One region of the Bacillus pacificus genome, then DNA from elsewhere that is predicted to be linked to it. Evidence: predicted binding sites of a transcription regulator. Region 1 holds the regulator's gene; the other holds the start of a gene.
The links. The regulator LexA, encoded in region 1, represses DNA repair genes until DNA is damaged. The targets are predictions, from matches to a motif close to CGAACATATGTTCG.

Region 1 (4,445 bases):
TAATATCTATGGGTTTAAAAAATTGTATGATATGTTGTGTTCGGTATTGAATATGTTTAATACTAAAGTTCGGGTGTTTAAAAATATAGTACCTTGCAATAAATAGTACTAAGTGGTATATTATGGATAAGGAAGGTACCGTGTATTGAACAGTACTGAAATGAGAAAGGGGGATTGCACTTGAACGTTCAGTTTAAAAAAGGTGTGTTAGAACTGTGTGTACTGGCACTTGTGAAACGTAAGGATTGTTACGGTTATGAACTTGTTCAGCAAATCTCAAATAAATTTTTAATATCGGAAGGGTCAGTATATCCTTTATTACGCCGTTTAACGAAGGAAGGATATTTTCAAACGTATTTAAAAGAATCTACGGAAGGACCACCTCGCAAATATTATCAACTAACTGAGCAAGGGGAAACGCAACTGAATTTGTTAGTAACAGAGTGGCGTGATTTTGCGAAAGGTGTACAAGAAATTATTGAAGGGGTGGAATGGGGTGAGTAAAGAACAGTTTCTTAAGGAATTATCAAGTCACCTTAGAAAGTTACCGGACGAAGAGAGAAAAGATATTTTATTTGATTATGAAGAGCATTTTCAGTTTGGGATAGAAGAGGGAAAAACTGAATCGGAAATAATAAAGGGGCTTGGCTCTCCGAAAGTAATTGCAAAAGAATTGCTTGCGATGTATCGTTTCGATGAAATGAAAAAAGATCCATCAACTTCAAATGTGACAAGAGCTGTCATGGCGGCGATTGGACTTAGTTTGTTTAATTTCATTATTGTGTTAGGCCCGTTATTTGCAATTATTGCTTTTATATTTTCTTTTTGGGTCGGTGGGATTGCTAGTGTAGTGACGCCATTTTTCGTAATTGGAAAAGTATTTATGGGTACTTTTATATGGTTAGATTTATTCGTTAGTATAACTTTTGTTGGAGTAGGTTTGTTGTTATGTATAATCGCTTATTATAGTACGAAGTGGTTTAAAAAGCTTTGCGTACGTTATGTAATATGGAACTTCAAAATGATAAAAGGGGAGTAGATGATGAAAAAAATCTTGTTAGTAGCAATCGCTTGTATCATTATTGGAGTAATTGGGATTTCACAAACATATGAAAAAGCAGTGCAAGCTGCAGAAGAAGGAAACAAAGAAGATAAAATTAAAAACGAAACACTAAAAAATATAGAAGTTAAGTTAGATGTCGGGGATATTGTTGTCCGAAAATCTCCTGACGCTTCTTTTTATGTAAAGCAATCAGGAGATGCGCGTAAACAAGAGATTCGTATTACTGAAGATGGTGACACATTAAAAATCATTGGGGAAAGAGAAAAAGATGCTTCATTTGATTTTTCTTTTTACGATTTTAGGTTTCAAACGTCTACATTGACTCTCCTTGTGCCTGAACGCTCTTACCAAGATGTAAAAGTAAATTCATCTGCTGGACAAATTGAAATAAGTGATGTGAAAAGTGACCGTGTAAGTGCTAGAACACTTACTGGAGAAGTGGATTTGAAACATGTAACGGCTAAGAATGTGGAGGGATCTACAAAAGCTGGTGAAGTAAACTTTAAAAAAGTAATAGGGAAAGTGACTGCAAAAACGACCAGTGGGGAAATAAATATTCTAGAGCATGATTCTAAGTACAATCTAGAAGCAAGTTCAACTGCAGGAGATATAAATATTACTTTATCGGAAAAACCAAAAGATGCGGTAATTACTGGGCAAAGTGCTGCCGGGGATGTAACAATTTTTAATGAAGAAAATAAAGACGTAACGATTGGTAATGGGAGTAAAAAGATTAGCGGTAAAACAGCTGCGGGCGATGTGACGATTGAAACGCGTTCATAAGAAATAGAATGTATGAAAATCTATCAAAATACAAAAAAGAAGATAATTACCGTATATCAATAAGGTAATTATCTTCTTTTATATTCTTAATGTAAATCACGATATACGCCAATTACTTTACCGATAACGGACACTTGCTTTAAAATGATAGGTTCTAATGAAGAGTTTTCCGGTTGTAGACGGAAATGGTCTTTTTCTTTATAGAAACGTTTAACAGTTGCTTCATTATCTTCTGTTAAAGCGACTACAATTTCACCATTATATGCAGACTGTTGTTGGCGAACAACAACTAAATCTCCATCGAAAATACCAGCTTCAATCATACTATCTCCAGAAATACGTAACATAAACACTTGATCTGCTCCTGCGACAATGCTAGCTGGAAGAGGGAAGTGTTCCTCAACGCTTTCGACTGCTGTAATTGGTAATCCAGCAGTAACTTTCCCGACAATTGGAACTTGAATAACAGATTGTGTTTCTGTATCCATTCGGTCTTCACCTAAAATTTCAATTGCGCGTGGTTTTGTTGGATCGCGTCGAATGTATCCTTTTTCTTCTAATCTTGATAAATGTCCGTGCACTGTAGAACTAGAAGCGAGGCCGACTGCTTGACCAATTTCACGTACGGAAGGTGGATATCCTTTTTCTTGTACTTTTAGCTTAATAAAGTCGAGAATGTCTTGCTGGCGTTTCGTTAACTTTTCCATGTTTTCTAACACCTCGTTTTCTTTCATTTTTCTTATTAATAAGTATAACATGTGAAAAAACATTCTACAAACATAAGTTCGAACAAAAGGCGAATTTATGTTACACTAAAGGGAAATTATAGTGAGAAAGAGGGGTTCATAATGAATGCAATTATTTATGCGCGTGTGAGTACAACAAAAGAAGCACAAGAAACATCATTATTACGTCAAAAAGATGAATTATTGCATTTAGCGGAGCGCTATCAAATGAATGTTACTAAGGTGATTGAGGAACAGGCTAGTGGCTATACAATTGAACGTGACGGCATATTAGAAGTGCTAGATACAATTCGAGACGAACAAATTGATGTGCTACTTATACAAGATGAAACGCGCCTTGGTAGGGGGAATGCAAAGATTGCGTTAATGCACTGTTTACATAAAGAAGGAATAAAAGTATATACGCATACACATAATGGTGAATTGCAATTGTCGGATTCTGATTCAATGGTATTAGATATTATTGGTATTGTTGAAGAGTATCAAAGAAAGATTCATAATTTAAAAATTAAACGTGGTATGCAACGAGCAGTAGAAAAAGGCTATCGTCCAGAAAATAATTTAAAGAATCGTCATTTAAGTGTAGGACGAGAGAAGAAAGAAGTGCCAATTGAGGAAATTGTACGTTTGCGTAAGAGTGAACTTACTTTCGAAGAAATTGCAGCAACACTACGTGGCTTTGGTCATAATGTTTCAAAAGCGACGGTACATCGTAGATATGTAGAGTATACAAAGCAATTGCTTGATAAAGAAGAGTAACTATTGTATGATAATAATCAGTTTTGAGTAGAAGGGGGATTCGAGATGCTTAGTCACGAACTCGTTGAACGCATTAACTTCTTAGCGAAAAAAGCAAAAGCTGAAGGTTTAACTGAAGAAGAACAACGTGAGCGTCAATCGCTACGTGAACAATATTTAAAAGGATTTCGTCAAAATATGTTAAACGAACTAAAAGGAATTAAAGTTGTTAACGAACAAGGTACTGATGTTACACCGGCGAAATTAAAAGCTTTAAAAAAGCAAGATAATGCAAAATTAAACTAAAAGATGGGCGAAGCCCATCTTTTTTATTTATTTAATAACTTCCCAGTTGTTATTAACGGTTGCTTCTATCTTTTTATGTTTCAATATATAGTTAGCGATAAGTTCAGACATATTTGTTGGGATGTCTTTTATTACGGGCTTATTTTGAAACATAAAGAAGTTCCCTCCGCCGCTTGTGCGATAATTATTCATAACGACGTCATATTCTTCGTTCATATTAAGAGGAGTGCCTTTATGTTGTAAAGATTCTACTCTTGCGCCAATTGGTTTTGAAATGTTTAATACGTACGAAATTCCTTCCCACATATCGTAATTATAGTGTTGCGGCTTTGGTTCTATAAAGGTAGGGTTTACGATGATAGATCCATCTTCTTTTAATGTGAAATAAGAAGCAGAGAGTTCGAGAGCATCTTTTATATCTGAGCCAGTTATTCTAATTACTTTTAATGTATTTGGATAAATATAATTAGAAACGATGTCACGCATTGTTACATGTTCCGGGAAACCTGGAGATGTATTATGGAATAGGCTTGTACAAGAAATGGAAACATTAGCAATATCCATCTGTATTTTATTTATGAATTCAATAAAAGGATGGTCTTTCAAACGAGTTTGCATAGCATCTGAAATTTGCATGTCACCGTGGATGATTCCAATAGGTTGATCAAGCCATTTTTGTGTTTTCTCTTCATAATCGGCTACCAAGTAAAGAACATTTGGATCTGCCTCGATTTCTTGCACAGCCAATAGTTCTGAATAACTCTCTTTTTTTACCCACTCTTGTTTCATTTTTTCAAATGTTATAGTTA
Region 2 (4,445 bases), on a different replicon from region 1:
GTGTACTCAAAAAACCATAAGTGGATATATTTATGATCAGTTAAAAGAAGAATATCAAGATATTAATAAAGCCAATATGTCCACTACTCTACAGAAGACAATTAAGACCTGGAATAGTAGAAAAAAAGAAATTTGGAGTGGTGAGATGTCCATTCCTTCATTCCGAAACAATTTACCAATTGATATTCATGGAAACTCTATTCAGATAATAAAAGAAAAGAGTGGTGATTATATCGCAAGCGTATCTCTTTTTTCATCAAAATTTATAAAAGAAAACGATTTACCCAATGGTAAAATTTTAGTGAAATTATCGACAAGAAAACAAAATAGTATGAAGGTAATTTTAGATAGAATAATTGATAGTACATATGCCAAAGGCGCTTGCATGCTCCATAAACATAAAAAGAAATGGTATTTATCTATTACTTATAAGTCAAATATAAAAGAAGAACTTAAATTTGATGAAGATTTAATTATGGGCATAGATATGGGGAAAATAAATGTTCTCTATTTTGCGTTTAATAAAGGTTTGGTAAGAGGGGCAATTAGTGGTGAAGAAATTGAGGCTTTTCGAAAAAAAATTGAGCATAGACGTATAAGTTTATTACGCCAAGGTAAGTATTGTAGTGGAAATAGGATAGGGAAAGGCCGTAAAAAACGAATTAAACCAATTGAAGTACTAAATGATAAAATAGCCAAGTTTAGAAATGCTACGAATCATAAGTATGCCAATTATATAGTGCAACAGTGCTTAAAATATAATTGTGGCACTATACAATTAGAGGATTTACAAGGAATAAGTAAAGAACAAACATTCCTAAAAAATTGGACGTATTTTGATTTGCAGGAAAAAATCAAGAATCTGGCAAATCAATATGGGATTAAAGTGGTGAAAATTGACCCATCCTATACAAGTCAACGATGTAGTGAATGTGGGTATATCCATAAAAATAATCGGCAAAATCAATCTACCTTTGAATGTCAGCAATGTAGTTTTAAAGTTCATGCAGACTACAATGCTGCCAAAAACATTTCTGTGTACAATATTGAGAAGGTAATACAAAAACAATTGAAGTTACAAGAAAAATTAAATTTAACAAAATATAAAGAACAGTATATAGAGCAGATGGAAAATATTAATTAAATAATGTAGTAGGAAGTAGTTTGGCGGATTTCCACGCCATAAATGGAGAAGTGATACACGGTAAATTTACCAAGTGTCAACGCCCCGTAAGGTAGTATCGAATGTTAAAAAACATTGATACATAGGCATTCTGAATGCTTTGAAGGATGTAACACAAAGACCGTTACATAATACATTAATTTGCGGATAAAAAAGCAGGATATTGTTGATATATAAGGGATTGTCGCAATATTTATTGTTAATCATCCATATATTATCGAGATAAAACATAACAATAGATGTATTGAAATGCGGACAGCCAAGTAACCATATGAGTAGGAATCTTAGGAAAAACATAATAATAGATGTATTGAAATGCGTCCTCTTTTTATATAAAAGGAGGAACCTGGTAGGTAAAACATAATAATAGATGTATTGAAATACTTATTAATAAGTCGGTTAGGACCCTCTATTTAGGGTTTAACAAACTAATAGATGTATTTAAAAAGATAACAAATCATTAAGAAACCCTGGGTGCAGGAGTGTGAATTATTAAATTTTCGGCGGATTTCCACGCCATAAATGGAGAAGTGATACACGGTAAATTTACCAGGTGTATACGCTCCATAAGGTAGTATCGAATGTTAAAAAACATTGATACAAAGGCATCCTGAATGCTTTGAAGGGTGTAACACAAAGACCGTTACATAATACATTAATTTGCTGGTAAAAAAGCAGGATATTGTTGATATACAAGGGATTGTCGCAATATTCGTTATTAATCATCTATCTATTATCGGGGTTAAAACATAACAATAGATGTATTGAAATTGGGGAAATGCTCGGCACTTCACAAAATCATTGCGAAGTTTAAACAACCTGATAGATATTTAGGAGTCTCATTGAACATTGATTCGATTTGTATATAAATAGAGTAAATGTTATTATATAAGTAATCCAATACTGAAAAAATCATATTGCAAAAGGACACACCTACGCATAACCATAGCGTAGGTGTGTCCTTTTTTTGCTTAAGGAGGAAAAAGTTATGGGGAAAACATTATTTATTGCCGAAAAACCAAAAGTGGCCAATGAAATTATGAAATCGCCACGATTCCGTCACTCACAAAAGTACATTGGTAGCAAACCTTATTATGGTTATTATGAAAATGAACATTATATTGTCAGTTGGTGCCGTGGGCATCTGCTGGAATTAAAAAATCCAGAAGAGATGGATCCAAAGTACAAAGTGTTTAGTTTAGAACACTTACCTTTAATTTATGAGCCAGCTTATAAGGTGAAACAAGAGAATGCTGAACAATTACAAATCCTTGTTAAACTGCTGCAACGCCCTGATGTTGACCATGCGGTGAACATTTGTGACGCGGACCGCGAGGGAGAGTTAATTTATAGGGAAGTATATGAATTTGCAGGTGTGAATAAAAAGCAATCTCGTGTATATAAATCCTCTTTTGAAGCGGCAGAATTAGAGACAGCTCTCAATCGATTAGAAAGTGCGTCTAAATACGATGGACTCGCGTATTCTGCTAAAGCAAGGCAGTATCTGGATTATCTATTAGGGATGAATATAACCAGGGGATGTACCACAAAATTAGCACAAAATAAGTTCTTATTGTCATCCGGCCGTGTACAAATGTGTTTATTAAATGAGATACGCCAACGCGAATTAGCAATTGAAAACTATAAAGAACAATCTTATTATCATCTGCAGCTAATAACAGATTTAGGACTTAAACCGGTTATGAAAACAGAAGACCAAGTGTTAAACCCATCGCCATTAAGAAGTTTAGGAGAAGATTTAAAAGGACAATATCTTGTAGTAGAAGAGTTTAAAGAGGGAACCAGGAAGAAGAATCCTAAATTACTATATAACTTAACAGACCTGTATAAAGATGCTCATGCGCAATTACAAATTAATGCTGAAACTTCCAGAAAACACATTCAAACTTTGTATGAAGAAGGTTTCATAACCTACCCTCGCTCATCTTCTAGGCATTTACCTACAGAACAAGTGGACCGTGTAAAAGGTGTTATGCAGGCACTAGCTAAGAGTCAGTATTCTTTACTGGTACAATCCGTCGACATTGAAGCAATTGATGTGAAACATAAAACGTTCAATGATGAGCTTGTATCAAGCCATTTTGCTATTATACCGACGACTAAACAATATCAAGAGGAAGGTCGTCCAGAGATTGAAAAACAACTATATAGCCTCGTGGTAAAACGTTTTGTGGGTAATTTCATGCGTCCTGCAGTATACCTGGTAAGAGAAGTATCGCTTATTGACGCGATGGGAAATAACTATCAAACAAAAGAAAGTGTACTTCGAGAAAAAGGGTTTCTAGAAGTGTTTCAAGAGGAAATAGAGGAAGAAAGTGTGGAAGTATTTAAAATTCCTATCATGCAGAAAGGACAGGAACTTCAAATTTGCGATTTTGAGTTACAGGAATCCAAAACAAAGAAACCAGCTCTACACACAGAAAGCTCAATTCTGACTTTCATGGAAACAGCAGGACGGAAAATTGACGATGAACATTTAAAGGAATTAATGAAGGGGAAAAGAATTGGAACCGTTGCAACCGAAGCAACCTTTATTCCAGCTTTACATGAGAAGAACTATATAGCCATTGAAAAAGGGAAAATTACTACGACTCCAATTGGCCGTGCCTTTATTGAACAATTTCCTGTTCAGCAAATTAAAGATCCACTATACACAGCTGAAATGGAAGGAATGATACACCGTATTGAAAAAAATGAAATGAGTTATGAGGACTTCATTGCCCAAACAAATACATTTGTACAAAAAATAACACAAGAGATTATAAGAATACCTGACACGGTTTCGCACAACCTAATAGAGACCTGGAAGCAACAAATAGAAGTCTGCCAATGTCCTTGTGGAAATGGAATAATTTTAGATAGAGGGAAATTTTTCGGGTGTAGCAATCATCCAAACTGTAACATTGGATTACCCAAAAGAATAAAAGAAAAAACAATTCCTGCAGCACAAATTAAAAAACTGTTTGAAGAAAATAAAACGGACATTATAAAAGGTTTTAAATCTAATGGCAAAGAGTTTTCTGCTTATCTAGCATTTGTTAACGGTGAAGTCAGCTTTAATCTACCTTCAGTTGAAGAATTATCGCTAGGTCAGTGTCCAAAGTGTCAAAAAGGACAAATCCTAAACCGTAAAACGTTTTTTGGGTGCTCAGAATATCAAAACGGATGCGATTTTATGTTGCCGGCTAAAATTAAAGGCAAGAAATTATCCGATAGCCAGATTAAAAAGCTAGTTAATAAC

Region 2: LMD38_RS27890 (type IA DNA topoisomerase) is a predicted target of LexA. The motif match lies at 2,027-2,040, and genes of this name have one in related genera.

The regions. Positions count from the first base shown of each region.
Region 1 is NZ_CP086328.1:1,642,438-1,646,882, forward strand. It holds gene LMD38_RS08615 (PadR family transcriptional regulator) at 181-504, shown strand; gene LMD38_RS08620 (DUF1700 domain-containing protein) at 497-1,039, shown strand; gene LMD38_RS08625 (DUF4097 family beta strand repeat-containing protein) at 1,040-1,846, shown strand; gene lexA (transcriptional repressor LexA) at 1,933-2,553, opposite strand; gene LMD38_RS08635 (YneB family resolvase-like protein) at 2,695-3,351, shown strand; gene LMD38_RS08640 (DUF896 domain-containing protein) at 3,397-3,636, shown strand; gene LMD38_RS08645 (bifunctional metallophosphatase/5'-nucleotidase) at 3,664-4,445, opposite strand, start outside.
Region 2 is NZ_CP086329.1:172,459-176,903, forward strand. It holds gene LMD38_RS27885 (RNA-guided endonuclease TnpB family protein) at 1-1,144, shown strand, start outside; gene LMD38_RS27890 (type IA DNA topoisomerase) at 2,172-4,445, shown strand, end outside.